One region of the Trichococcus flocculiformis genome, then DNA from elsewhere that is predicted to be linked to it. Evidence: predicted binding sites of a transcription regulator. Region 1 holds the regulator's gene; each other region holds the start of a gene.
The links. Region 1 encodes Rex, which represses fermentation and respiration genes when NADH is low (regulators of the CRP and FNR family bind a similar motif). Its sites were predicted from a motif close to TTGTGAANTANTTCACAA; they were not measured.

Region 1 (7,543 bases):
CAGGCAAGTGTCGTGGATGTTCTGGTGCATAAGACGTTGCGCGCGGCCAAGGAAAAGAACATTAAGCAGCTGCTGTTGGCCGGCGGAGTCGCCGCCAACAGAGGCTTGCGTGAAGCTTTGTCGGCAAAAATGGCACTGGAGCTTCCGGAAGTCGAGGTAGTCATTCCGCCGTTGTCGCTATGCGGGGATAATGCGGCGATGATCGGAGCTGCGGCTTACACCGAATACCAACAAAAACATTTTGCCGGATACGATCTGAATGCACATCCGGGCTTGGTTTTAGGCGAATAATAAAAGAGAACGCTGGCCGACTATGTCGACTAACGTTCTCTTTTTTTGACATACAGGAATTTATAAAATTTTCCAGAGTGAAAAATGCATCACCGTAGGTGTTTCACAAGTTTGCAAAATGTTTCATGCATCTAAAATGATGTCCAGCTTCACGGGTTAGCCCTTCGGAAAAAAGAATAAGGAACCTCTTGTCTCTGCGAGCCAAGACATACTGTTCGACTAATCTGCTGACGCAGAAAGTCTCTCAGCAATTGCGCTCTTCGATGCTCAGGCAGACAGATTTCCTAAATTGTCATGACTCTTGCGATTTCAATCGCTTAGAGGCATGATACACTTGACCGATTAGGTCACAGTGTTTCCTTAATCAGGGCTGAACGAACCCGTTCAGCTTTTCTTATTCTTAATCGACCAGCGCTCGGCAGTAATCGGCATCGAGATCCGAAAAATCGGTGACGATGACGGAAGCCAACGACAGATCCTGCGGAGGGAACTCGAGATTGCGGAAACCGATGCATTTGCAGCCGGCCGCATGTGCAGAGGCAACTCCGTTTTTGGAGTCCTCAATGACAACGCAGTTCTCCGGTTTGGCATTCAAGTTTTTTGCAGCATCCAGGAAGATATCGGGCGCGGGCTTGGAATGCGCAACGCTTTCCCCCGAAACAAAATAGCTGAAATATTTTTCGATGTCCAATGCTTTTACAGCCTTATGGATATCCGTCAAAGGAGAAGAGGAGGCGATTGCCAAAGGAACACCGGCTTCATGCAGACGTGCAATGAAGGGAATCACACCCGGTATCGGCTGCAGGCCGTCTTCATCCATCAGGCGATTGCGGATGACGTTCGCCCGTTCCACCAATTCTCCTACCGGGGCATCCAGATTGAATTCATTTTTCATTGTTTCCCACATGTATTCGTGCGTGGTCCCTTGGTAGCGGAAATGATACTCCAACTCGGTGTCCACTCCGAATTCCTTCAATAGCATACTTTCTGATCGCAAAAAGAATGGTTCCGTATCGATGATGACACCATCCATATCAAATAAAACGGCTTCCAACATATTCGTACCTCCATATTCCTATTATGCGTACTTGTTCGAGTGCAACTTAACAAAAGTTCCGGCATTCCTCAACTAAGACAGGAAACGCTTATCGGCTTCACTATTCATTCAGTTCCTCGAGAGCGGTTGTCTGATCTTCCCAATCCTGCATCAGCTCGTCCTGCCGTGCCTGTAGGGCGAGCAACTGCTGGTTGAACTGTTGGACTTTTTCATGGTCACCGTAGACTTCCGGTTCGGTCAATTGCAGCTCGATCGCAGCGATGGCCTCCTCGACGGTCGCCAATTCATCCTCCAAAGCCTCCACCTGCCGAGCCAGTTTTCTTTCCAATTTCAGTTTTTCCTTGGAAGAAACGTAATCCCCTTTTGCTTTCGAAAGAGGCTCAACGGCAGCGTTTGTTTCCGTGGCGTTTTCGGCCTGCTGCAAAGCTGCCAACGCCGCTTCTTGCTGTTTCTTTTCAATATAGTAATCGTAGTCCCCGAGGTATAATTTACTGCCCTCAGCGGAAAGTTCGACAATGTTTGTCGCAATCCGGTTGATGAAATAGCGGTCGTGGGATACGAAAAGCAGGGTGCCGTCATAATCGATCAAGGCATTTTCAAGCACTTCTTTGCTGTCGATGTCCAAATGGTTTGTGGGTTCATCGAGGACAAGGAAATTCTTTTGGTCCAGTGCCAGCTTGCAGAGCGAAAGCCTTGCCTTCTCGCCGCCGCTCAATGCCGGAATCGTTTTTTCGACATCGGCGCCGGAGAACAGGAAGCTCCCCAGGATACTGCGCACATCTTTTTCGTTCAGCGTGGGATGAAGATCCCAGATTTCGGCGAGAACGCTCTTGTTTTTGGAAAGGTTGCCTAATTCTTGGTCATAATAACCGAGATCGACATTGGCGCCGAGCTGGACTCTGCCTTTCAAAAGCGGAATCTCGGAAATGATCGACTTCAGCAAAGTGGACTTGCCGATCCCGTTCGGCCCGACGATCGCGATCGCCTGCTGTTTACGGATGTCAAGATTGATCGGATCAGCCAGGATCTTATCGGCATAGCCGACAGCCCCGTTTTCCAGCGTCAAGACGACATTTCCGCTTTCTTTTGCGATATCGAAAGAGAAGCGAGCGGAACGCTCATCGCCTTTCGGTCTGTCCATCCGCTCCATTTTTTCCAGACGTTTGCGGCGGCTTTGCGCCATTTTGGTCGTGGAAGCGCGCGCCAGATTGCGGGCGACATAATCCTCCAATTTGGATATTTCATCCTGTTGCTTCTCGTAAGCCTTCAATTCCTGCTCCAGGCGGGCGGCTTTCTCGGTCAGATAATAGGAGTAGTTGCCTTTGTAGTGCTGGATCTTGTGGCGGCTGATTTCATACACCTCCGTGGCGACTTTGTCCAGGAAGTATCGGTCATGGGAAACGATCAAAAGCGAACCGTTGTAACCGATCAGATAATTTTCCAGCCAAGCCAGCGTATCGATGTCCAGATGGTTGGTGGGCTCATCCAAAATGAGCAGGTCGTTCTTTTCAAGCAAGATTTTGGCCAAGGCAAGCCTGGTTTTCTGGCCGCCTGACAATTGGGAAATCGGACGATCGTAATCTCCTTCGTAGAACTGGAATCCGTGAAGCACCGAACGGATCTCGGATTCATAGCCGTACGCGTTCTTTTCGTGCAAAGTATGCTGGAGATGGTCATAGCGTTCCAGAGCTTTTTGGTAGGCTTCTTCATCCTCGAGCAAGTCCGGATCCCCCAAAGCGACGGCGGCTTGTTCAGCTTCCTTACTTAATTGGATGAGCGGGGCAAAAATGGTCAACATTTCCTGCCAAATCGTGTTGGATGAATCGACCGCGCTATGCTGATCCAGGTAGCCGATCGTTACGTCCTTGCTCTTTGAAACAGAGCCGGCATCCGTTGCTTCGATGCCTGCCAAAATCTTCAGCAAGGTCGATTTGCCGGCTCCGTTTCGGCCGACGAGTGCAATACGCGAATGGTCTTGAACAGTAATTTGAATATTGTCGAATAAGACGCTCGCCCCAAAAAGGCGCGCCAAATTTTGTCCTTGCAGTAAAATCATATGTAGTGTCCTCTTTCTAAGCAAATGCTGGCATTTATCCCTTCCATTTTATCACAGCATGCATTGATTCGATAGGGACAAGCAAAGTTATTGCTATATTCACGTATTTGTACATGTGAAAAAATGTTGGCGACTCCGCTTACATTTGTTACAGTATTTCACATGTTGTTCAAAAAAGGCTTCACAATCAAGTCCGATTTCGAACAAATTAGTAGATTTTTCACAATCAGGTGATATAATAGGCAGTATGAAATGAAAGCTTAAGTATGTGAACATACTTTTTAAAGTTTGTCGGAACCGCACAAACACTATGAGTTACGAAATGAAAGAGGAAAGAAGAGGAGAAAAAATGTCGACGAATGATATTCCAAAAGCTACGGCAAGGAGGTTGCCGATTTACCACCGCTATTTGCGCTTTTTGCATAACGCTGGTAAAAAACGTGTTTCATCCACTGAGCTCAGTGAAGCAGTAAAAGTGGATAGTGCTACTATCCGTAGGGATTTTTCATATTTTGGCGCACTGGGTAAAAGAGGATACGGCTATGATGTCGAGTATTTGTTGGATTTCTTCAGCAAAACCTTGAATCAGGACCGTTTGACGAACGTTGCTTTGATCGGTGTGGGTAATTTGGGTCATGCCTTGTTGAACTACAACTTCCACGTAAGCAACAATGTGCGCATCAGTGCAGCATTTGATGTCAATGAAGGCATTGTTGGTAAAATCCTCAGTGGTGTACCGGTGTACCCCATGACGGATATGGTGGAGCAGTTGCGTATCCAACAGATTGATGTAGCCATTCTGACCGTTCCCCAAGAAGTTGCGCAGGATGCAACGAACCGTTTGACCGAAGCGGGCGTTCGCGGCATCATGAACTTTACCCCGATCCGTCTTTCCGTTCCGGAAAATGTCCGCGTTCAGAATGTGGATTTGACGAATGAATTGCAGACGTTGATTTATTTCTTGGACAATGATATCGGCTGAGCAAAGTCGGCAGTTGATGATAAGAAAACGCAAAAAGAAGGATGAGGCCGCCTCATCCTTCTTTTTTTCATTAGCAAGTAGGTATACATTTTGAACAAAGAAATGCATCACCAAGGGTGATTTAAAGGTCAGCAAATTATTTGGTGTTTCCAAAGTGATGTCTAGCGGTCCAAGCCTGCCTCTCGGAAAGAGAGGCAGGAACCCCTTGTCTCTTCGAGCCAAGGATACTGTTCGACTAACCTGCTGACGCAGGAAGTCTCTCAGCAATTGCGCTCTACGATGCTCATTTGCATGGGACTCTTAGGGATTCATCCCTTAGAGCCCTAGTACAAGGTGACCGTAGGAAACGTTGCGAGGCCAGATTTCCTAAATTTCTTTCGAGGCAGAGCGGGCTTGTACCGCTTTTCCTAGTTTTTGTCGATGCTGTTTTTGATTTTCAGGTAGGCGTTGAACATGCGAACGCCTTTTACGACATCACTTGTTGCGAACAGCACGCTGATGATGGCCATGAATCCCCACCCTGCAGTATTCACTGCGTCGACTGCCAGCGAAATGAAAAGGATTGCGAAAACAAAACGGATGATTACTTGAATTAATAGATTTTTTAAAGTCATGTTATTCCTTTCTTTTTCCTAAATAGCGGACTTCACGTGCCTTACGAAATGAGTTGGGAGAGAATCGGCAAAGCGGATACGGCATTCATCAACGCATGCGCAATCATCGGAGTGGCTATGTTTCTTGTTCTGTAATAAAGGAAAGAAAACCATAGTCCCAGAGAGCCATAAACCAAATAGTGCCCATCATTATGCGCAATCGCAAAAAGCAAAGCACTGATAGTGGCTGCGCCGACGATCCCGATTGCATCAACCAGATGTGTGACAATCGCTTTACGGAATACAAATTCCTCCATCACAGGTGCAAAGATGATAATGTTAAAAATAAAGAATGGATAGCGGTTTGTCAAGTCCAGCAATACTTCCGTATTTTCGGAAATCACGGGCATCTTGAACAAAAGATACTCCACGTTCATCGCGACGATCTGAATCAGGATAGCTCCCAAGAAGCCAAAGATTCCGATCGCGAGCGTTTTTCCGATTGGGGCGGCTGGTTGCTCTGTAAGGCTGTTTTGTGGTGTCCATTTTTTTCTGCTATTCCATGCTACCATAAGGACAGTCCCTAGGAAAGCGAAGAATAGCGAGAGATTCATAGCCGCTGCGATACGATCTGCCTCCGGAATGAAAAAAAGTATAACGACCGGCAGAAGCTGAGAAGCGAGATAGATGAGAATGATCTGTATGGCTAACGTTGACCTGGAACGTATTTTTTTATTCATATAATAGTACCTTTCTGAGAGAACTGACGTCTTACGCTTGATAAACAGTATAGCATAATAGCGTAAAAAAATAGAATCAGAAAAAATCGGCTTCCCTCTTGCAAATTAATTGGAGATTGATTAATATAGAAATGTAACTTAGCACTCTGAGTTGATGAGTGCTAAAATAAACTTATTTTTGGAGGGATCATCTTGTTAAAACCATTAGGAAACCGTGTTATTGTAGAAGTTGCCAAAGAAGAGGAAAAATCTGTAGGCGGCATCGTTTTACCGTCGTCCGCTAAAGAAAAATCCCAAACCGGTACCGTTATTGCTGTAGGAGCAGGCCGCGTGACGGATAACGGCGTAACCATCGAAATGACCGTAAAGGCGGGGGATACTGTCCTTTTCGAAAAGTATGCAGGCACAGAAGTCAAATATGCAGGCACAGAATACTTAGTGATCAAAGAAAGCGACATCGTAGCAATTCTGGACTAAAAATAAAATTCATGAGGTGAATCGATAAATGGCAAAAGACATTAAATTTTCAGAAGACGCAAGAGCAGCAATGCTTCGTGGTGTGGATATCTTAGCAGATACCGTAAAAGTGACATTAGGACCTAAAGGCCGCAACGTTGTTTTAGAAAAAGCGTATGGTTCTCCATTGATCACGAATGACGGCGTGACAATCGCCAAAGAAATCGAATTGGAAGACCGTTTCGAAAATATGGGAGCGAAATTGGTTTCCGAAGTTGCTTCCAAAACAAACGACATTGCTGGTGACGGTACAACGACTGCCACTGTTTTGACACAAGCGATCGTTCGTGAAGGTTTGAAGAACGTTACAGCAGGCGCAAATCCGGTAGGCATCCGTCGCGGTATCGAATTGGCTACTCAAGCAGCCGTAAAAGGCTTGGCAGAAATTTCCCAAACCGTAAATTCAAAAGAGTCGATCGCACAGGTAGCTGCTGTATCGTCCGGATCGAAAGAAATCGGCGAATTGATTGCGGAAGCAATGGAGAAAGTCGGCAACGACGGAGTCATCACGATCGAAGAGTCAAAAGGGATCGAAACCGAGTTGGATGTTGTTGAAGGGATGCAATTCGACCGCGGTTACCTATCGCAATACATGGTCACCAACAACGACAAAATGGAAGCAGAATTGGAAGCACCTTATATCCTGATCACGGATCGTAAATTGTCCAATATCCAAGACATCTTGCCTTTATTGGAACAGATCCTGCAACAAGGTCGCCCATTGTTGATCGTTGCTGATGATGTTGACGGCGAAGCGTTGCCTACATTAGTATTGAACAAATTGCGCGGAACATTCAATGTAGCGGCAGTCAAAGCACCTGGTTTCGGTGACCGCCGTAAAGAAATGCTGCAGGACATCGCAATCCTGACAGGTGGTACCGTTATTGCTGAGGATTTAGGCTTGGAATTGAAGGATACTACCGTAGAACATTTGGGTCGTGCAGGTAAAGTTGTCGTAACCAAAGATTCCACAACCATCGTTGAAGGAGCCGGCGAAAAAGAAGCCATCGAACAGCGTGTTGCGGTCATCCGTGCGCAATCAGCCGAGACAACTTCAGAGTTTGACCGTGAGAAATTACAGGAACGTCTTGCGAAATTATCCGGTGGCGTCGGTGTCATCAAAGTCGGAGCTGCTACCGAAACTGAATTGAAAGAACGCAAACTGCGTATCGAAGATGCTTTGAATGCAACCCGCGCCGCTGTTGAAGAAGGTATCGTATCCGGTGGTGGTACAGCTTTGATCAACGTTCAAAAACGCGTTGAAGCGTTGGAACTGACCGGCGACGAAGCAACAGGTGCGCGCATCGT
Region 2 (7,543 bases), 600 kb from region 1:
AGCACAAACGGAAACAAACTGGCTAACTTAGTCTTGATTTCCACAAATTCCAAAAATACAGGTACATTCATCTCTTTCACCCCTATTCATTTTCCCAAACATACTCGTCGTTCGTCAGTTCAAAATTATCAATCAATCCATCCGAAACGTAGACTTTCTTGTCCTTAGTCACAAAAACGGCTTCGATATCATCCCGTTCGTTGACATAGGCCAGACCAGCTTCCAGCCCGAGGCCAAAGACAAGCGTCGACAAGGCATCGCCATCGATCGATTTATCGGACAAAATAGAAACACCGGCGATATCGTTATCGAACGGATAGCCTGTTTCCGGATCCATCAGATGGTGATAGCTGACACCCTCCACTTCGATATAGCGTTCGTAAATGCCTGAAGTCACGATCGAACGGTTTTTTTGTTTCGTTTTGCCGATCGTTTCCCCACGCGCAGCCATCGGATCCTGGATGCCTACATTCCAAGACTCCCCTTCACGCAAAGGCGAACCGCCCATGACATAAACGTTGCCGCCAAGATCGATGATGGCCGTCGTAACACCATTCTCCGCCAACAAATCCTTCACTTCGTCGGTGATATAGCCTTTTGCGATGGCACCCAAGTCCAAGCGCATCGCCGCATCAGCCAACTGAACCGTCCGCGCTGCATCATCCAGCACGACGCGTTCGTAATCGACCAACGCCAGCGCCGCATCAATCTCACTCTGCTCCGGCTTCCTAGCATCCTCGAAGCCGATGTGCCACAGTTCCGTGATCGGCCCAATCGACAGGTCGAAATTACCATCGGATGCCTTGCTGTAATCCCAAGCACTCCGTACCAACGGGTAGATATCCTCAGATAGTTCAACCGCTTCCGTCCCGGCAACAGCGTTGATCGCATCGATTTCAGATCCAGGTTCATTCACCGTAATCTTATCGGCTAGTTCCTCGACACGCGCGAAAGCTTCTTCCAGCACCGCCTCTTTGCCTTCATCATAAACGCGCACCGTCACATAGGTGCCCATCAGAAATTCCGTTTTCTCGTACGGCTCTTTGCGTATCGCCGTTTCTTCCTGCACGCCGCCGTTGCCGCATCCCCCGATAAGGAGCGTCAGCAACAAGGCGCCGATCAAGACGATCTTATTCATATATTTTCTCATCGATTCACCCCATATTCCCATTTAAAAAAGACAGGCAGGAACAAGAACGCTGTCCCTACCTGTCTATAATAATCTTTTTTCTTGCTGAATCCACCTAAAAAAGTGGAAAAACGCCTTATTCTTCGACTGCGTTGTCGATTTCGATTGTAGTTGTGTCGCCAGCTTCAGCTGCTTCAACCAACAATGGTGCGTACTCTTTGAAAGAATCATAAGAGCTTGTAGCGCCAGTAACGACTTCCACCGCTTCAGGATCTTGTTTTTCAACCAATTGGCTGTTGTATGCCGGGAAGTAGTCAGCAGGACCTACGCCAACTTTTTCTGACATGTTCGCTTGGTATTCTGCATCTTCGGATTTTTTCACGCCGGCTTCGTTCACGTTGTCAAAAGTTGACTCTGTGATTTTGCCGTCCACGACAGTGATCGAAAATTCAGTTTTCCAGCCCCGAGCGTCAAAGTTCTTTTCAACCAATGTGTATGTGCCGTCTTGTAATTCAGCCATTGCTTCTGAAGCAGCTTCTGAAGAAGATTCAGCCACAACTTCTGATGAAGCCGCTACTGAAGATTCTGTTTCAGTTTCTGTATCCGTTCCGCCGCAAGCTGCTAATACGAAAGTTGATGCCAGCAAAAGAGTTGCTGTAGATAACGTTTTCTTTAATTCCATAATCTATCCCACCCTGTTCTTTTTATTATAATGGTTAGATATGTGATTCCAATCACAAACTCCCGATATCTATCCACTTACTTATCATACCATTTGTTACATCTTTAGCCAAATAAAATTCATATATTTAACAAAAAACCCATTATTTTCTAATGATTTGTTTTAAAATGAGTGGCTATCCATCCGCATAGCGTGCAGCGGAAGCTTTGCTACATATTGCGATAAAGCAATTGCTCAGTTAATTTCGTTAGCGTTTCCTTTGCCGGATGATTCGGCAATTTTTTGATCAGCTTCAGCGCTTTTATCGTGTACTTCTTGGCAAGTGCCTGCGCGGCGCGGTTCCCGCCGTATTTTTCCACCAAAGCATGGATTTCCGCGAGCTCCATGGCGGTCACATCCGCCCCCTTGGCGATATAACTAGCGAAAGCTTTACGGTCAACCTGCATCGCATACAGCACAGGTGCCGTGTAGATGCCGTTACGGAAGTCGCTCAGAGCCGGTTTGCCCAAAGTCTCTTCATCCTGCGTGTAGTCCAAGATATCATCCATGACCTGGAAGGCCATGCCGATGTCGTGCCCGATCCGATAGGCCAGCCGAGCCAACTTCTCATCCTCATCCGATCCATAGGCCCCTGCATAGCAGCTCAAGGCGAACAGTTGGGCCGTCTTGCCTTGGATCTGGCGTAAATAATCACGCATGCGCATATCCGGATTGTAGCGCATATCCATCTGATTGAGCTCACCGATCAGGATACTCTCCATCCCATTCGTATCAATTTTTAACACCGCTGCGTCACCCGCGTATTCGGACAGCAAGCGGAAGCAGACCGTGAAGAGATAATCCCCCGAATAGACAGCGATCTGATTGCCGAATGCCCGGTTCATCGTCTCCTGGCCGCGACGTGTGCCGGCTTCATCGATTACGTCATCATGCATCAACGTAGCCGTATGCAACAACTCCAATGCAGCCGCGATTGCCTGCGCCCGTTCCGCATCCCGTTGCGGGGAATAGTACGAAAACAAGAGACAATAGGCCGGCCGCAGCATTTTCCCACCTGAAAGCAGGCGCGCGAGAATCGCTTCCCTTACCGCCTGGTTTTTGAGCGTTATATTTTTTTTCAACAGCTCATTGGTGGCGACCAATTCCCCTTGCAACAGCGGATACTGGTCCCACATCGAATGAATTTTCATACTGAACTCCTTTTTGTTCTGCCCTTAAGTAATTATCAGGAGATGATGTCGAGGGCCTCTTCATCTTCATCGGTCGCTCCTTGAGTACCCCGCACCTCCACCAGTACGCGGTTCGGCAGACACACGATCGTCTCCCCGATGCCATCCTTCGCGCCCATGCGCACACACAATTGGTCGTCGCAATCGGCGGAATCAATCCGGATTTGGGTTCCTTCGCGCACAATCACGTTCTCGTGCCCATGGTCGTCCTGGAAAACATACGTCTCCGTTTGGCCGTCATCCTTCAAGACAAATTCCTTCACCACGTTGCCGTCCACACTGATGACCGCAATATGATCGGCACTCTCAGCGTTGGCTTGATGATAGCTGAAGACCCCCAACGGCAGGAAGGAAGCTCCCATCAAAAAAAGAATGATGAGCAGATCGCCCCTGCGGATCATTTTCAGGTATTTCCTCATTTCCCCATCCCTCTCTTTCGAAAAGAAAAGGGTTAAGGCAAGTCTCCCCACCTTAACCCTGTTAGATCGTTATTATTGACCAATACCCGGTCTATAGATTGATTTTGTCTTACCATACCACCAGTTGTCAAGTTTCTTCTGGATCCAAGGAATCACATAGTAGTCCAACCCAAAGGCTCTGCCTGAACCGTTCATCAAAGCGATAGCCACTGGAATGAACCACATGTTCACCCAATAGAACATGCCGGATAAGGAGAACGAGACCACCAATGCGATCGTTGCAGCATTCGCCAAGAACGTAAACAAGCCCGCGATGATCGCCAAACCGATCAGTAACTCGACGATTGTCATGAATTTTTGGAAGAACAAAGCCATTTCCACGTTCGGGATCATGATTTTCATGATGCTGTTGAACCACTCAGGTGCTTCTTTGAAGATCATCATCGGTTCTTCACCGTATGCATAGCTCAAACCGAAGACAGGATGACTGACTGTTTCCGTTACTGCTTCGGATGCACCAGTCGTCGCTTCCTTCAGCCAAGCGAAAGGCAAGACGACATCATCGCCGAACCAAGAAGTCGTACCGTACAAGCCGAAGATCTTCTTGACCGCTTCCCATGTCCACATGCTGCCGTAGAAGACGCGCAACGGCAGTGCCCAGAGTACATTGCCCAAACGCGACAAATGCCCACGGAAGATGTTGCGTTTTTCTTTGATATGGAAGAATTCATGATAGATGTATTGTACGAAATAATAGCCCGATCCGATTGTCATGAAGTAGAACAAGTTCACGATATGCTTCACGAGCATCGCGAAGAAACCGCTCAAATGGATTTTGTCCATCAAGTAGGCCACACCGTAACGGGAACCGATCGAGATCATGAACCCTTGATACGTACCTTTATGTTCGTGCTTCTCAGTGCCTTCAATAGAAGCAATGATATTGGCGGCCGCTGTGTGTCCCGTCTGTTCGGCGGATTGCACGATTTGCGGCACCGGCGCATTGTCTTTATCCGGCTCTTCGTAGTAGACCAAATCCCCCGCCAAGTAAACGCCATCGGAATCTTTCGCTTCCATGTATTTATTGGCTACCAAACGACCCGCTCTTGCTTGCTCGATGCCGTAAGCTGCTGCATCAGAGTTCGCTTTTACCCCTGCCGTCCAGATCAACGTGTGTGTCGGAATGACCGTTCCATCAGACAACTCGACGCTGTCCTCCTTGACGTTTGCGACCCCATTGCCTTTGATGATCTGGATGCCTTTTTTCAGCATGTATTTTTCGGCTTTTTGTTGTTCCTTTTCGGTAACGACACCTAAAATCTGTGGTGCAGCTTCAACCAAGTAGAGGCTGAATTCAGCCGGATCCAACTTGTTGGCTTTTGCCAGATGGTCTTTCCATTCCATCAAGTCGCCGACCAATTCCACGCCGGTAAAACCAGCCCCACTGACTACTGCCGTCAGCATTGCTTTACGTTTCGCATCATCATGTTCATTAGAGGCTGCTTCGACTGTATCCTGGATATGACGGCGAATTTTGTTCGCATCTTCCCAAGACCACATCGTGAAGGCATGCTCATCGACACCTGGGACGTTGAACGTATTCGGCTCGCCACCCATTGCCAAGATCAGGTAGTCATAGTTGAAGCTATGGCTGCTGGTCGTCACGACTTTCTTCTCACGGTCCACGTGCGTTACTTCATCTGTGACGATATCCACATTCCGGTTACGGCTGAATAGGCGTTGCAGATCGTATTGGATTGCATCGGGCTGTACGCGTCCCGCCGCCACCTCATGCAACTCGGTCATATAGGTTTGGTAGGAATGTCTGTCGATCAAAGTGATCAAGACATCCGGATTTTTCTTGAAATGTCGGGACAATTTCTTCGCGGCGGCCACACCGGCGAAACCTGCTCCGACAACCACAATATTCTTCTTACTCATTAGGTAGTCTCCTTTTTTCTATGTTCAGCGCCTTGCAGCGCTCTTTCACTTATTTAAAATAACCACATTTATAAGTATAGTGGATTTGTGAATAATTGTCCATGCAAAATCTGAAAGTAGTATGAAAAAGTTCTCCAGCTAGCACAATTTCATCCTTTTTTGCTTGTTTCCTATCTCACGCGTCGTCTTAAAACCTCTCGTAATCGAAATATCAAAACAATAAAATGCTAGTCTTGCTCTTTCCGATAAACCAATGAAGCCTCATACCATGCTTTCGTTAATTTGCTTTTAGCAGCCTCCTCCGACTGGAACTGACGGATTGTCGCGACGTGCTCCAGCAAATAGTTCGCCGCCACCCCGACAGCGACCCCCGAGAAGATACCGGTTATGGAGAGGATCGGCAAGTAGAGCATGACGCTGAACGATTGCGCGATCAGACTTGCCATCGCCAACTGCCCGACATTGTGCAGAATCCCACCGGTCGCACTGATGCCGATCATGCTGACCCGCTTCGGACCCAAAAGTCGGACCAAAAGCATCCCACCATAACTCAAAAAAGCCCCCGCAAAACTGTAAAGGAAGGTCGATAACGTCCCGCCCAACAACGTCGAGATCAACAACCGCATCCACACGACCTTCAAACTGTCCTTATAAGGCAGCGTAAAAATCGCCAGCAATGTAATGATGTTCGCCAACCCCAGCTTCGCACCCGGCGCAAACGCGAACGGAAACGGAATCGCCCGCTCCAGCATCGTGATGACCACACCCTGCGCCGCCAATAATGAAATATAGATCAAACGTTTATTTTTATTCATAGCTTTATCCCAACTTATTAAAATTCATATGTAAAGTGTAGCACAATTGGGCCAAAGAAATGAACTAAGGACCTATATTTACTAAAAGAAAAAAACAGGAATGCCTCACAAAGAGCCAGCCCCGTTCTTCCTCTCCTCCGGCGAACGGAAGCTTCGCCGCAGTTCGTCCAACATTTCCTCTTCGTTCTCCGATAGGCTCGGCCTCTCCGGAGTTGAGGTTGAAAGTTACCTCTGTCCTCCGACGAGCGACCGCTGCCCGGAGCTACGCATTCACCCGAGCGCTGTCCTCCGTCTAGCAGCCCGGTCCTTTCTTCGCTCCACTGCTGCTTGCCACGAAGAAAAGACCGCCTCCAAAGGGAGACGGCCCCGCATTATTTGGATATCATTCCAACAAACGCTTCATTTTTCGGTGGCATCTATCATAAGCGTTCTTGATGGATGTCACCTCGCAGTCCAATTCATCCGCGATGCTCAGGAAATCCGATCCATTGAGAAAACGGATGAACACAGCTTGTTCGAAATCAGAAAGACTTTCGAAGTAACCCGATGCACTTTCCTTCACCATAACGATTTCCTCAGGAGAGAAGCTCATCGACACAACACCTTCAAACGAATGTTCCGTATGGTTACTATACTGATTTTCCAGAATTGCATCCAAAGATACTGCGCCTTTGTCGATCCTTCTCTTGACTGCACTCTCTTTCCTGATCAAGCTGAAAATGTGATGTTTGAGAGTTAGTTTATAAAAACTCGCAAACTGCAAGCCTTTCTCGGGAACATAAGACTGAACAGCCTTGTGCAATACCATCCGAGCCTCTTGCCAGAAGTCATCTTGTTCCAAAGACTTCAAGTAGTAGGCTCTGTTGAACTTCTTGACTAGTGGTAAAAACCTATAGAATAGTTCTTCAAAGTGCATAGAGTGCCCTTGCTGGATTAGTGCCACCAATTGTTCCGGACTGTATTCCGACAGTTCCATTTCTTCGTTCATTTTCAATCCCCCAAGATAATTTTTGGCAAATATATAATACATCTCTAGAAAATGCGTTACATATTGCCTAATACCTATTATACCGATAAAGAAAGCGCTGTCAAACATTAGTTTGAATTTTTATTCATTAAATTTTCCCTGTATCTAAATTCTCGGTACAGCATTAGACGCTCATAGTGATAACCCTTATTTATCAATCCTAGGAGGCAATTGAGCTGAAAATAAAAATTTAATAACGCTTACTTAGTTTTTAGTTAATATTATCTATTATATAGATAATATTAACTAAAAACTCTCTTAAATAGATACCTACATGTATTAATCTTCTTAGAGGGTTCCT
Region 3 (7,543 bases), 790 kb from region 1:
TTTGACATGTCTACAAACAGAGAGGAAGTCCTGAAAGGGATTTCCTTTTGTTATTTCTGTATTTGCGGTAAAATGATAGTATAAATTTTCTTATTTTTATGCGTACGACCGTTTGTTGTTTCTTTCGGAACAAAGCAGAAGGAGGCGTTCATATTGCTGTTTTTGGTCATCGGATTTTTGTGTCTGGTTTTTATGCTGTTCACTTCGAAGTATTATCTCTTCGGAGCTGCGGCGATCCTGAGTTTTTTGTTGTATTTCCTGTATTTTGGTAGTGGGAACTGGCTGACGTTGCTACTGTTCCTGTTTGGAATCATGTTATTGGTTGTTGAATTGTTCATACCTGATTTCGGTCTTGTAGGAGTCGCGGGTTTCTTGATGGTCGTAGCCGGCCTGTTTTTGAACAATGAACGCATTTTGGAAAGTGTACTGGACGTAAGCTTGGCAATCATCATTTCCGGTGTGGCCACGTCAGTGCTTTTGAAAAAAGGTTATAAATTCTTGCCGGATCGCAGTAAATTAATTCTGGACACGTCTCTGAACCGGGAGCGCGGGTATTCGTCCAGCAAAGACTATTCCGAATTCTTGGGAATGATCGGAACAGCCACGACGACGCTGCGGCCAGCCGGAAAAGTTGCAATCGGAGGTGTGGTGCTCGACGTAGTCAGTGACGGAAAGATCATATTTGAAGGAAAACAGATTCGGGTTATCCAGGTTGAAGGGGTCAAAATTACAGTTAAGGAGTTGGATGAAGAATGACAGAAGGCTTGATAGGACTCATCTTTATTGCATTGTTTGTCGTACTGGTTTTATCTTTGTTTTTCCGCTTTGTGCCGGTCGGTCTATGGATCACAGCCTACTTTTCGGGAGTGAAAGTCAAAATTTCAAATTTGGTCGGGATGCGCTTGCGGCGAGTGGTTCCTTCCATGATCGTACAACCGATGATTAAAGCGACAAAAGCGGGGCTGATCATTGATATAAATGAATTGGAGGCGCATCATCTTGCTGGTGGAGATGTCAATATGGTCATCGATGCGCTGATTGCGGCGCAACGTGCCGATATTGATTTAGGTTTTGAAAAAGCGGCGGCCATCGATTTGGCTGGTCGTAATGTGTTAGAAGCAGTGAAAATGAGCGTCAATCCAAAAGTCATCGAAACACCGATCATCGCGGGTGTTGCCATGAACGGGATTGAAGTAAAAGCCAAAGCGAAAGTAACGGTACGTGCCAACATTGAGCGTTTGGTCGGTGGTGCTGGCGAGGAAACAATCATCGCCCGTGTCGGCGAGGGGATTGTCACAACCGTCGGCTCTGCCAAGATGCATACTTCCGTCTTGGAAAATCCGGACTCCATTTCCCAAACAATCCTGAAAAAAGGGCTTGATTCGGGTACCGCTTTTGAGATACTGTCCATTGATATCGCCGATGTTGATGTCGGCCGTAACGTAGGCGCCAAATTGCAGGCGGAACAAGCAGAGGCGGATAAGCGGGTTGCGCAAGCCAAAGCAGAAGAGCGCCGCGCTTTTGCGGTCGCAGAAGAACAGGAAATGATCGCAGAGGTGCAAAGGATGCGGGCGAAAGTGGTCGAAGCCGAGGCGGAGGTGCCGTTGGCGTTGGCTGAAGCACTGCGCAACGGAAATATAGGCGTGATGGATTATTATAAAATGAAAAATATCATAGCGGATACTGAAATGAGGAGCAGCATTTCAGAGTTTCCGGCAGATAGAAGCGAACCGGAATGACTAGCCTAACCTTTCTTTTACCGATCTTGTTGCCGATTCTTTTCCTGGTGTTCTTTCTCTCTGTGCTCATATCGATAGTTAAACGGATAAACCGTTTGGCGGAGAATGCCAGACTTCGAGCTGGGACTTCCCAGGCAACTGTCTTGCATCAGACAGTTCGCCAGTCATTTGATGGTGCCGGAAATGAGAATGCGAAACAACTGATCAAAAAAATGGCTACATTGAAGCCTGAGCAGGTCTATGGCTTTTTTCAGGAGCGTTTGCCCGAAAAATATTTGCGGGAAGTCAGCCGGATTTTGACCCACAGAAATTGGCGGAGGGAAATCCTGATTTTCGTAAACCGCGAAAATTTGTGGGAGTTGCTGTTGCGGACGAATCAGTCAAAAAAAGGCAGCGACCACAATGGTGCGAAACCTGCAGCTGAAATCGATGAGGAAGAAGCGTTTACGGACTATAATATGGATCCTACCGTGGGGTTGGCTGATGACTTCACCGTCTTTTCTGAAGATGCTAAAGAATTGAAAACTGCTAAAAGAATGGAGAAATCCACTATTCAGAACAGGAAGAAACGTTCCAGCAATCAAAAAGCATTGATGCGAGCTGTCATTGCCAAAGAAATACTCGATAGGCCGGACTTTGACCGCTAATAGGAAAGTGAAGGAGACAGATGGATGCCCAGAGAAATCGGATTGAACACTTTAGCATACATGCAAAAAGCTGCAGACAATAAAGTGGAACAAAAAGAAATATTGAAGGAAATCAAGGAAATGGGTTTCCCTTTTGTGGAAGTCAGAAGAGAATACATTTTGTCCGGTAAAACGGAAATGAAGGAAATAGCCCAGCAAGCCGCTGACCTGAACTTGAAGGTGTTCTATTCCGTACCAGCAGAACTATTTACAGCAGGCGCGCTGAATGCACAACTAGGCAGCTATTTTGAGGAGGCCGCTCTTTTGAACGCAGTCCAGCTGAAACTGACTTTAGGGGAATTCCAAGGACTCACATCCGTGCTGGCTGAAAAATTACGGGAATTGTTAACGAATTTTTCAGTCCATTTGACAGTCGAAAATGATCAATCCATTGGGAAGGGCAGCCCTGATGTCCTGATGGCGTTTATTGCTGAAGCTCGTAAAGCATCATTGGACATCGGATTGACTTTTGACACGGGTAATTTCGTGTATATCGACATCGATCCCTTCGTTGCAGCGAATGCAATGAACGAAGCGGTAACCTATATACATATCAAAAATGTTGGCTATGCAGCTGAAGGGATCGTTTTGTCCGGGCTGGAAACCGGCTTGGTGGATATGCGCCGTCTTTTGTCGTGTTTTCCGGATTCAGTGCCGGCCAGCATCGAATATCCATGTGGAGGCGGCGAAGAAGCAACTGAAACCATGCGCGCTGACCGCAATAAGCTCCGCTCTTGGTGACGCACTTCGACTAAACCGTTAGGGCCGTTTCGAGGGGTGGGTGAAAGTCATCCATGAGTCGTGCGAATAACGAAAAAATGCAATCCGGAAGCTTCGGATTGCATTTTTTAATAGTGAACACAAGAAAATAGTGTGTGACTATGGTATACTGATTGCCGGATATCTATAAGAAAGAAGTGAATACATTGACTGAACCAGCGATTCGTTATCGCCTTATCAAAAAAGAAAAACATACAGGTGCGCGTTTGGGAGAGATCATAACGCCCCACGGTACTTTTCAGACACCTATGTTCATGCCGGTAGGCACTTTGGCCACCGTAAAGACAATGTCTCCTGAAGAATTAAAGACAATGGGCTCCCAGATCATCCTGAGCAACACGTATCACCTTTGGCTCAGACCGGGCTCCGATTTGGTGGAAGAAGCAGGAGGCCTGCATAAATTCATGAATTGGGACAGAGGGATCTTGACCGATTCAGGTGGCTTCCAAGTCTTCTCGTTAAGCCAGAACAGACAGATCACCGAGGCCGGCGTACATTTCCGCAATCATCTGAATGGTTCGAAAATGTTTCTGTCACCCGAAAAAGCGATCCACATCGAAAATCAGCTAGGTGCCGATATCATCATGAGCTTTGACGAGTGCCCTCCTTACAGCGAAAGCTATGATTACATCAAAGCGTCTGTCGAAAGAACGACAAGATGGGCAGAGCGAGGCCTCGAAGCCCACAAAAAGCCCGATCAACAAGGCTTGTTCGGCATCATCCAAGGTGCAGGCTACAAGGATTTAAGGCTGCAGAGCGCCAGAGAACTGATTTCTTTGGATTTTCCAGGTTATTCGATTGGTGGACTTTCGGTCGGCGAAACGAAGGAAGAGATGAATGGTGTGCTGGATTACCTGACGCCAGTCATGCCGGAGAACAAACCGAGGTATCTGATGGGCGTAGGTGCACCGGATTCCTTGATCGATGGAGTCATCCGCGGAATCGACATGTTCGACTGTGTGCTTCCGACTCGAATAGCGCGAAATGGTACTTGTATGACAAGCAGCGGCCGTTTGGTCATCAAGAATGCGAAATATGAACGGGATTTCCGACCATTGGATGAAAAATGCGATTGCTATACATGCAAAAATTATACACGTGCGTACATTCGTCATTTAATCAAAGCTGATGAAACATTTGGCTTGCGCTTGACCTCTTATCATAATCTCCATTTCTTGATAAACTTGATGAAAAATGTGCGCCAAGCCATCATGGATGATAATCTATTGGAATTCAGGGAAGCATTCGTGGAAGAGTACGGCTTCAACGTTGAAAATCCGAAGAAGTTTTAGATTTTGGGTGGTAGTCTAACTTAAAGTTTGGTAAAGTGGAGGATAGATAGAAATAATCCACAGATGGAGGAAAATGTATGGATACAGTAATCATGATTGCCTTTTATGGGGTATTGTTCGGCGTAATGTATTTCATCCTGATCAGACCACAAAAGAAACAAGCACAAAAAACACAGGATATGCTGAGTCAAATCAAGCCAGGGGATAAAGTAGTCACCATCGGCGGCTTGCACGGAATTGTTGAAGAAATCAATTCTGCTGATAACACAGTCGTATTGGATTGCGAAGGGATTTTTCTGACTTTTGAAAAACGCGCTATTTCACGCATTTCGAAGGTTGCCACAATCACAACGGATGATGCGATTGTCGAAGATTTCACAGCAACAGAAACAGAGCAAACACAAGAAGACAATAACGAAGAGTAAAGCGATTTGATCCATCGGAAAGGAGGGGCGGCGATTGCCTACTATATCAGAGAAACAATATGATCAATTGGAGCCATGGTTCAAATTGAAAGCAACTGAGTTCAATAAACTGGGCTACGAAAACATCCAAGTCGACGATATCTATCGCTATTTCAAGGAATTTTCTTGGAAGCATACTGTCCCTCCACATTATTACCAGCAGATCCGGGATATCATGAAAACGACGGTAAACCATTACTTTGATTTTGTTGCTTTAGAAGCGCAAGTCTATAAGGTCTCTTCATTAGATGAAATCAATTTTGATGATTTCCTATAAATCGTTTCCCGTAAAAAGCACAATACTGCAGAGTATTGTGCTTTTTTGAATACCTGATTTTCTGGCGATCGCTAGTAACATTGATTTAGTTAAGCGGAACAATGATGGATGATTCGGAATGCCGGGCAAATTTTCGTATAATGGTCTTGCGAGGTGATTGAATTTTTTGATGACATCATCAAGTCGGGACATTTTTGGTCCTGTGAAATAAACAAAAATTATTTTTAGCGCTCAAATATGAATCTCTAATTACAAAAAAGAAGGTTTGGATTATTAGCAGGCGGATTTATTCGGTTCAGCGGTCTCGGAATGGCGCAAATTAATTAGATAGGGACGTCTAACGACCACGTCGTTTTTCGCTGCGGAAAAAAATTCAAAAAAATTTTTTTCGGATAAAATCCGAACAATGATAATTATTTCACAATAAGAAAGTTGAGATGAAGACTGTTTCCATAAACTATTTGTGAAAACGAGCAGAGGCATAAAAACCTATTGAACACGCTTACAATGGCTGTTCCGGAAATAAGTGAAAAATATCACATTTATCCGCTTTACAAACGAAATTCCATGAAATATAATAAGCATGTGAAAAGGATAACATATATTTTTAGGAGGATCTCACATGAGTAAAGAAAAAGTAGTTTTAGAGGAGAAAAAACCCATGATGACTGCCAAAGAAGAAATCAGCAACTACACTGCAAAAGCCCAAAAAGCTTTGACTCTGTTTGAAGATTATACCCAAGAACAAGTCGACCACATCGTCCACGAAATGGCATTAGCTGCAATGGAGCAACATATGCCACTTGCAAAAATGGCAGTTGAAGAAACAGGCCGTGGCGTTTATGAAGATAAATGTATCAAAAATATGTATGCCGCTGAAAATATCTGGCACTCAATCAGAAAAAATAAAACAGTCGGTATCATCGAAGACAACAAAGTAGATCAAATCATGAAAGTTGCTGCTCCTGTAGGTGTTGTTGCCGGTATCATCCCAACAACCAACCCAACTTCGACAACAATCTTCAAAGCGATGATCTGTATGAAAACAAGAAACCCGATCATCTTCTCTTTCCACCCAAGCGCAGAAAAATGTTCAGCTGCAACTGCAAAAGTTGTTTACGATGCTGCCATCAAAGCGGGCGCACCTGCTGACTGTATCCAATGGGTAGAAGGCGTATCAATGGAAAAAACAGCTGAATTGATCAACCATCCAGAAGTTGCTGTCGTATTGGCTACTGGTGGAGCTGCAATGGTTAAAGCTGCTTATTCTACAGGTAAACCAGCATTAGGCGTTGGCCCTGGTAACGTTCCAGCTTACATCGAAAAAACAGCAAACATCAAACGTGCTGTAAACGACATCATCGTTTCAAAAACATTCGATAACGGTATGATCTGTGCTTCAGAGCAAGCTGCAATCGTCGACAGCGAAATCTATGATGAAGTCAAAAAAGAATTCCAACTGCACAACGTATACTTTGCTAAACCTGAAGAAATCCAACAATTGGAAGATGTCGTGATGAATGATGCCAAAACTGGCGTAAGACCGAATGTTGTCGGTATGCACGCTCGTAAGATTGCTGAATTGGCTGGATTGAACGTTCCTGCAAACACTAAAATGCTAGTCGCTGAATTACCAGGTGTCGGAGCAGAATACCCAATGTCAAGAGAAAAATTATCTCCAGTATTGGCTATGATGAAATCAGACAGTACAGAGCATGGTATCCAACTGTGCAAACAAATGCTTGATTTGGGTGGCTTAGGTCACTCGGCTGCACTGCATACTCGCCGCAATGACTTGATCGAGCGATTCGGAAAAGAAATGAAAGCTTGTCGTGTGCTTATCAACTCTCCATCTTCTCAAGCCGGTATCGGTGACCTGTACAACAATAACATCGCTTCATTAACTTTGGGTTGCGGATCTTACGGCAGAAACTCAGTTTCTCATAACGTTTCTGCATTAGATTTGTTGAACGTGAAAACTGTTGCTAAAAGGAGAAATAATATGCAGTGGATTAAATTACCAGAGAAGGTTTACTTCGAAGAAAATTCAGTTAGATACTTACGTGACATGAAAGATGTCGAAAGAGTCTTCATCGTCTGCGACGACGGCATGGTCAAATTCGGCTATGTGGATGTAGTCATCGAACAATTGAAGCAACGCAACAACAAAGTATCTTACGCAATCTTCTCGGATGTTGAACCTAACCCGACAACAAACACTGTAAACCGTGGTACTGAAAAAATGCGTGACTTCCAACCGGATACAATCATCGCAATCGGCGGGGGTTCTCCTATGGATGCTGCC
Region 4 (7,543 bases), 190 kb from region 1:
CGATGCCCCATGCCCCGCCTTCTCCGGCCGTCTCCATGACGGTGACCGGTGCGTCCATGACGGCAGCCAACACTTTCTGGCCGACCTCAGGGGTTTTGAAGATGCCGCCGTGGCCGACGATTTTGTCGATTGCGACATTTTCCTGCTTCAGGATGTTCATGCCGATCTTCATTGCACCGAAAGCGGTGAAGAGGTGCACGCGCATGAAGTTGGCCAAGTTGAAGTTGCTTTCCGGTGTGCGGACAAACAACGGCCGTCCTTCCGCCAAATGGGTGATGTTCTCGCCCGAGTAATAGCCGTACGAGAGCAATCCGCCGCAATCGGTATCGCCTTCAAGCGCTTTGTTGAATAAAGTGGCGAACAATTTGTCCGTATCAATCGCGAAACCGGCTGCCTCGCTGAATTCCCGGAAAAGCTTGACCCAGGCGTTGATGTCGGATGAACAGTTATTGGTATGAACCATCGCGACCAGACTGCCTGCCGGTGTCGTCACGAGATCGATTTCCGGATGCACTTCATTCAAGTCCTGCTCCAAGACGATCATCGCAAATGCCGAAGTCCCCGCGGATACATTTCCGGTGCGTTCTGCCACGCTGTTCGTGGCGACCATACCGGTTCCGGCGTCCCCTTCCGGCGCACATAACGGGATGCCCGCTTCGAGTGTGCCAGTCGGATCAAGCAGTTTGGCTCCCGCTTCCGTCAGATTCCCGGCCGCGTCCCCTGCCAACAATACTTCCGGCAGCAGATCCGCCAATTTCCAAGTCGCGCCTTTTTCTGCGACCAATGCATCGAACTGACCAATCATCCGTTCGTCGTAATTTTTCTTCTCGACATCGATTGGGAACATCCCGGATGCGTCGCCGATTCCCAAAACTTTCTTGCCTGTCAGTTGCCAATGGATGTAGCCTGCCAAAGTCGTAAAGAAAGCGACTTCATTTGTATGTTCTTCCTTATTCAAAACCGCTTGATACAGGTGAGCAATGCTCCAGCGTTGCGGGATATTGTATTTGAACAGTGCGGTTAATTCCTTTTCGGCATCAGCCGTAGTGGCGTTGCGCCAAGTCCGGAACGGCACCAATAATTCATTTTCCTGATTGAACGCCATGTAGCCGTGCATCATCGCGCTGAAACCGATCGATCCGACTGCGGTCAAGGTCACGCCGTATTTCTCTTTAACCTCGCGCGTCAGTTCTGCATAGCTTGTCTGAAGGCCCTTCCAAATCTGGTCCAATGAATACGTCCAAATGCCTTCCACCAATTGGTTTTCCCATTCGTAACTGCCGGATGCGATCGGAGCGAAGCGGGAGTCAATCAGCACCGCCTTGATGCGGGTGGAGCCGAATTCGATTCCGATGCTCGTCTGCCGCGATTCGATATCAGTGACTATCGCTTGTAACTTCTCAGTCAAAATATTTCCTCCTTTTTGCGGTACACCCTTTTGCGGATGCTGTCCGTTCTTCTTGGATTCATTATATTCTATATGTCCGTACATGTAAAGGAGTAATTTAAATATTTGTCCGAACACAAAAAAAGAAGCCATCCCAGTTTTTGGGACAGCTTCATTCTTCAGTTATCAGATCCGTTTGACCGAATCGCGGATGATCAGCTCCGGCTCGAATATTTTGTTGCCTGTCACTTCTTGCTGTACGGCCAGCATGATCCATTCAGCAGCTGCCGCTCCCAATTCTTCTTTCGGATGGGAAAGCGTCGTCAGCTTGACGCTGCCTGCCGTGCTCAGGAACGAATCGTCGTTGCCGACCACTGAATAATCTTCCGGAACCCGTTTGCCCATGTCAGCAAGCGCTTGGATCAAGCCCTGCGCCACTTCATCGTTGTAGCAGACGATTCCGGTGACTTCCTGATCGCTCGCCAGTTTCTCCCGAATCGTTTGGAAAACTTGCGCCTTCGTCTCTGTTGTGTACGTGTAGACATTTTTCGGATCGAAATTTGTACGCATCTCTTCGTGGGCTTTGATGAAGCCTTTCATGCGGTACTTCCCTTGCAGGTCATCAATTTTCGTGATCAGCGCCAAATGCTGATGGCCTTGCTCGAACAGATGTTTCGTAGCGAGATAGCCCGCTTTCGTGTCATTGACGCAAATGAACGGGACCGACAGTTCCTCATAGTTGGCATTGATCATAACGACCGGAATGCCGCGTTCCTTGAAGGATAGATAATAAGCCAAATTTGGATTGTATTGGTTACTTTTTGTCGGTTCCACGATCAGCCCCGAGACGCCTTGGCTGAGCATCTGTTCCAGACACTCCCGCTCCTGATCGACATCGTTGTTCGTGCTCGCCAACAGCAAGGAGTAGCCATTTTCCCGCAGCTTCTGCTCGATGCCGCGGATGATCGACGGGAAAATATAATCCGACAGATACGTCGTGATAACGCCGATCGTTTTGCTCGAAGACACTCCGTCACCACGTCTCTGATACGTATCGTCGACGTAAGTCCCGGAACCTTTCTCCTTGCGCAAAAAGCCTTCATTCACCAACAAGGCGATCGCTTCCCGGACGGTATGGCGGCTGACTCCATAGTCCTTCTGTAATTGCAGTTCGGGCGGAATGACTTTACCTACCACGAATTCGTTCGAAAGTATTTTTGAGCGTATCTCATCGGCAATCACCTGGTATTTTGTTTTCATCGTATGTTCTCCCTCTATATATGTCCGTACAAATAGTATAGTAAACTGTGCAGAAAAATACAAGTGCCCATTGATGGATACTATGCAAAAAACGGAATCCCTGCTTGATATAGCAGGGATTCCGGTAACTTTCACAACAAAGTTTCGATTGGGGTGTAGGCTGCACCGACCGATTCGGCGACATCTTTATTCGTCAACTTGCCGTTGTGCACGTTGAATCCGGTCAGGATGGTCGGATTGTTTCTTGCCGCTTGGACTGCTCCCTGATCAGCAATCTCCAAAGCATAAGGCAAGGTCACATTTGTCAACGCAATCGTGGCAGTGCGTGCGACGGCACCAGGCATGTTCGGCACCGCATAATGCAGGACGCCGTATTTTTCATAGACTGGATTGTCGTGGGTGGTCGTGCGATCTTCGGTTTCGAAAATACCGCCTTGATCCACGGCGATGTCGACGATCACGGAACCCGGCTGCATGCTTTTCACCATTTCTTCGGTCACTAACGTAGGCGCTTTCCGGCCTGGGATCAGGACAGCCCCGATGACGACATCAGCATCCTTGATGGCATGGGCAATGTTCCACTCGTTCGACAGCAACGTAATGACCGCGTTTCCGTACAAATTTTCGATTTCCGTCAATATTTCCGGTCTGACGTCCAGGATCGTGCAATGGGCACCTAAACCCAACGCAATCTGCAGAGCATTGCGTCCGGCCACACCGCCACCGATGATGACGACTTTCCCATTCGCAACACCCGGAACGCCGCTCAACAGAATACCTTTACCGCCGTATGGTTTTTCCAGGAACTGCGCGCCGATCTGGACGGAAAGACGGCCCGCTATGACGCTCATCGGCGTCAGCAACGGCAAGTCCCCTTTCTTGCCGACCATCGTTTCGTAGCCGATTGCGGTCAGGCCCCCTTGCAGCATCGCCTCCGTCAATTTCGGTGCGGCCGCCAAGTGCAGGTATGTGAACAGAATCAGGTCTTCGCGGAAGTATTTGTACTCCGATTCCAACGGTTCCTTCACTTTGATGACCATTTCCGCGGCCCAGACTTGGCCTGCGTCTGCCAACACTTTCGCTCCCGCTTTTTCGTATTGTCCGTCTTCGAATCCCGATCCGACACCGCATCCGGATTGGACCATTACCTGGTGGCCGTTCTGTACCAGCATCTGCACACCTGCCGGCACTACTCCCACGCGGTTTTCGTTATTTTTGATTTCCTTCGGTACTCCAATGATCATTCTTTTTCTTCCTTTCCGATGAATGTATCCACTGCCAAAATGGCGGCGACGACTTGCTCAGCCGTTATGTTTTTGTTTAGATTTTTCATGGTGTTGCTCGGCGCCACTGCAAGCTTTCCGATTTCAAGGAGCTCTTCACGCGTGGCTCCGGTCAGATGCATCTCGGCCAAAGTCGTCGGCATCCCGATTGCGGCCAGGAAACGGCTGTACCTTTTGAATTCTTCTTGTGGGCGCTCTTCAAGTATGAGTTGGACCAACAGGCAAAAGCCGACTATTTCCCCATGCGTCAAGCGATGGACCTCGCCTTTGATGGCCGTGAATCCGTTGTGGATGGCATGGGCGGCGGCCAAGCCACCATTTTCAAAACCCAGTCCCGACAGCAGCGTGTTCGCCTCGACGATCGCCTCGACAGCCGGCGTCACCAAGCCTTTTTGGACAGCAGCGAATGCGCTGAGTCCTTCACGGAATAAGGTTTCTTCGCACGCTTCCGCAATAGCGGTGCCGGCAATCGTTGGCAAACCGCCGGCCAAAGCATTCTCCCCCGAGGCTTTCGTTGCCAGCGCTTCTGCACAGGTAGCCAAGGCATCCGCCATACCGCTTGCGAAGAATCGAATCGGCGCTTGAATAACGATCTGCGTATCCACGAGCACCAAATCAGGGTTCTTCGCATAGAACCGGTAATGATCGAACAACCCGTCCTCGGTATAGAGAACAGAGATGGCGCTGGTCGGTGCATCCGTGGAAACGGTGGTCGGGACAATCACGACCGGCAAATCACAAGCCGCTGCGATGCCTTTCGCGACATCGATGATTTTGCCGCCGCCGAGACCGATGACCACATCCGCAGTGACATCGGCGACCGCGTCAGCCAAACGGACCATTTCATCAATCGAGGCTTCGCCAGTGAAGGCTTCATAATGGTAAGGAAAACCCTCCAGCGCCCGTTCCACTTTTTCCTGGAGCAAGCCCCAAACGAAATCGTCCGTAAGCAGGAATGCCCTTTTCCCATAGACAGCCGTTTCCTTCCCTAATATGTCTATAGCGCCTACTCCTTGAATATACCGGCTAGGCGACCGAAAAACACGATAAGCCATATGCGCGCCCCTTTTCCAATTGTGATTTAATTATCATATAATGATTTTACCACAATTACGCCCCGTTTTTTTCTGGTCAAAAAAAAAATCCTTCGGAGCTTTTGGGCTTCCGAAGGATTCTGATTTTATGAATATTCTGACTGTTAGGCCTTGGCTGTATGCCTACTTTTAAGAAACTGCTACTCCCGATTCCGGTTCTTTGCCGGCTGCCGCTGGACTGATCTCCTTATCAGCTGAAATGTCTGCAGACAAGGTGTCATTGAGCGCGCCCAGTTTGCTGCCGATATTTTTATTTCCGATGAAAGACTCGATCAAAGCAGTCACATCCATTCCGGTCGTTTCTTTGAGGCCTTCCTGGGTAGCAGTGAGGACTTGACTGGCATAGTTGGCCACTTTTGCAGCCCCTTGACTGCCGTTGCCGCCATCGATTACCGTGATTCTGTCGATATTGGAGATCGGTTCCGCAGCGGCACGCACGATATCCGGATATTTTTCGATCAGCATCGTCAAGATGGCTGCTTCCCCGTATTGTTTCAACGCGTTCGCTAAAGCTTCCTTCGCTTTCGCTTCGGCTTCCCCGATCGCAAGGATGCTGGCAGATTCCGCCAAACCGTTCAGTTCCTTCTCTTTGGCCCTTGCTTCGGATTCCCAGATTGCTTTTTGTTTGTCGGCAGCCGCTTTGGTTTCGATGGCATACCGCTCTGCATCAGCTTTCTTACGCACTTCTGCGTCATATTGTTTTTCTCTCCGGATGATTTCTTTCTCTTCCAGTTCGATTTGTTTCACACGTTCCGTTATGTCAACGTTCATTTCTTTTTCTTTCAACAAGATGTCCAGCTGCGCTTTTTCCAGCGCATAAGCATTATCGGCTTTTGCTTTGGCTACGTCCTGCTCTTGACGGAATGCCGCCAGCTTCAATTCCTTCTGTTTATTCGATTCCGCAATCTGGGTCTCTCTCAAAATTTCGGCTTCCTTCGATTCTTGCTCCGCTTGGGCACGCTTGATGCGCGTCTCCTTATCGGCTTCAGCCTGAGCGATATGCGCATCCCGTTTGACCTGGGCGATCCGCGGTTGTCCCAGAGCATCCAGATAACCATTTTCATCGGTCACTTCCTTCACGGTGAAAGAGACGATGACCAAGCCCATCTTAGCCAAATCAACACTGGCGACTGCCTGGACTTCTTGCGAAAACTTATCGCGGTTCTTGTAGATTTCTTCGACCGTCATGGAACCCAGAATAGAGCGCAGATGGCCTTCCAAAACCTCGCGGGCTTCATTCTCCAGATCCTCTGTCGGCTTGCTTAAATACTGTTCGGCTGCTGTGGCTATTTCTTCCACTGTGGAACCGACCTTAATGATAACTGTTCCGTCAGCTGAGACAGGAACCCCTTCCTCCGTGTAGACAGCCGGCGTACTGACTTCCAATTTGCTCGACAAGAGCGATAGCTCCTTGGCTGTCTGAAATACCGGGATGACAAAAGTACCACCGCCGCGCACCACTTTCATCGTGTTGCCGGTCGCTTTGTCGATGTGCGTATTCTTGCTGCCAAGAAAACTCCCGCTGACAATCAGCGCCTTATCCGGCGAAGCCGTTTTGTAGCGCCCGATGAAAATGATCAAAGCAACCACCAATAAAACCACTAAAATACCGATACCCATAAACTGATCTAAAAAATTCGTCATTTATTTTCCACCTTTATATTTTTTTTGATTCCATTCAGTCGTTTTATCCACAGGGCTGTGGATAGCATTTCTGTAGGGCGTGACATAGGCGATGTTATCCCGCACTTCAATGATCAGTACCGTTTCTCCGCTGGCGATGTTCAGAATATCCGCGGTGTCGGAACAGGCATAGATGAGCGCCATTCTGTTCATTTTACCGAATCCGGTCGATACGATGATTTCACCGATCGTTTTCTGCCCGATCGGCACGGTCACCGTCGCTTCTTTGCCTTCCAAATCTTTTGAGCTGGTGATGGTGCTGTTTTCCGCGCGCTTCAATAAGGGCAGGACAAAGAAAATCTTGAAGGCGATGATGAAAGCTGAAACAACCAGAAAAGCCACTGCGAACGAGGCATTTGACCAACTATCCGATTTTTGCAGCGCATTGACGAGCAGGCTCGCCGTCAAAATGCCCAGAAAAAAATCAGTGATATCGTAGAAGCCCACAGACAAAATATCATTGAGCGGGAATGTCAAGACAGTGCCGGCCACACCAATGATGAACAGCAATTCCAACGGCTCAATCGTTCGGAAAAGTGTAATCATATTTCGTCATCCTCCTTTCGATAAATTTTTTGTCACAAAAATGAGCCGCATTCATGTTCATTATCGAACAAATAGAGTCTGAAGTAAAGCCAGAACCCTTCCGGGCTATTCAAATCCGGCCTTGTCGGCAATCAACAAAAGAGGCCCCGATACAGCGATCCGGCCTCTTTGCATTTCCGTTCAAGGAAAACATGGCTTCCCCATTCGGATGAACTACTCTTCTGTTTTCTTACCTGACTTGTTGAAGTAAATCCCCGAAACATTAGCGATGGCCATAACTCCGATAGCAA

Region 2: ACKPCD_RS01610 (FMN-binding protein) is a predicted target of Rex. The motif match lies at 1,852-1,869, and genes of this name have one in related genera.
Region 3: adhE (bifunctional acetaldehyde-CoA/alcohol dehydrogenase) is a predicted target of Rex. The motif match lies at 5,645-5,662, and genes of this name have one in related genera.
Region 4: ACKPCD_RS03390 (glycerol dehydrogenase) is a predicted target of Rex. The motif match lies at 5,005-5,022, and genes of this name have one in related genera.

What each region holds. Positions count from the first base shown of each region.
Region 1 covers NZ_OY759718.1:850,105-857,647, forward strand. Annotated here, with positions in the region: gene tsaD (tRNA (adenosine(37)-N6)-threonylcarbamoyltransferase complex transferase subunit TsaD) at 1-291, shown strand, start outside; gene ACKPCD_RS04370 (HAD family hydrolase) at 692-1,348, opposite strand; gene ACKPCD_RS04375 (ABC-F family ATP-binding cassette domain-containing protein) at 1,449-3,404, opposite strand; gene ACKPCD_RS04380 (redox-sensing transcriptional repressor Rex) at 3,754-4,386, shown strand; gene ACKPCD_RS04385 (DUF4305 domain-containing protein) at 4,794-5,000, opposite strand; gene ACKPCD_RS04390 (CPBP family intramembrane glutamic endopeptidase) at 5,042-5,551, opposite strand; gene groES (co-chaperone GroES) at 5,912-6,196, shown strand; gene groL (chaperonin GroEL) at 6,225-7,543, shown strand, end outside.
Region 2 covers NZ_OY759718.1:251,001-258,543, forward strand. Annotated here, with positions in the region: gene menA (1,4-dihydroxy-2-naphthoate polyprenyltransferase) at 1-71, opposite strand, end outside; gene ACKPCD_RS01605 (FAD:protein FMN transferase) at 83-1,150, opposite strand; gene ACKPCD_RS01610 (FMN-binding protein) at 1,266-1,811, opposite strand; gene ACKPCD_RS01615 (polyprenyl synthetase family protein) at 2,021-3,001, opposite strand; gene ACKPCD_RS01620 (NusG domain II-containing protein) at 3,037-3,459, opposite strand; gene ACKPCD_RS01625 (FAD-dependent oxidoreductase) at 3,532-5,400, opposite strand; gene ACKPCD_RS01630 (Gx transporter family protein) at 5,628-6,215, opposite strand; gene ACKPCD_RS01635 (sigma-70 family RNA polymerase sigma factor) at 6,598-7,203, opposite strand.
Region 3 covers NZ_OY759718.1:1,635,948-1,643,490, forward strand. Annotated here, with positions in the region: gene ACKPCD_RS07880 (NfeD family protein) at 154-756, shown strand; gene floA (flotillin-like protein FloA) at 753-1,739, shown strand; gene ACKPCD_RS07890 (hypothetical protein) at 1,736-2,386, shown strand; gene ACKPCD_RS07895 (sugar phosphate isomerase/epimerase family protein) at 2,411-3,166, shown strand; gene tgt (tRNA guanosine(34) transglycosylase Tgt) at 3,352-4,497, shown strand; gene yajC (preprotein translocase subunit YajC) at 4,575-4,922, shown strand; gene ACKPCD_RS07910 (post-transcriptional regulator) at 4,957-5,238, shown strand; gene adhE (bifunctional acetaldehyde-CoA/alcohol dehydrogenase) at 5,861-7,543, shown strand, end outside.
Region 4 covers NZ_OY759718.1:659,001-666,543, reverse strand. Annotated here, with positions in the region: gene ACKPCD_RS03405 (xylulokinase) at 1-1,408, opposite strand, end outside; gene ACKPCD_RS03400 (GntR family transcriptional regulator) at 1,574-2,647, opposite strand; gene ald (alanine dehydrogenase) at 2,779-3,891, opposite strand; gene ACKPCD_RS03390 (glycerol dehydrogenase) at 3,888-4,985, opposite strand; gene ACKPCD_RS03385 (flotillin family protein) at 5,154-6,668, opposite strand; gene ACKPCD_RS03380 (NfeD C-terminal domain-containing protein) at 6,669-7,253, opposite strand; gene ACKPCD_RS03375 (lipocalin-like domain-containing protein) at 7,467-7,543, opposite strand, start outside.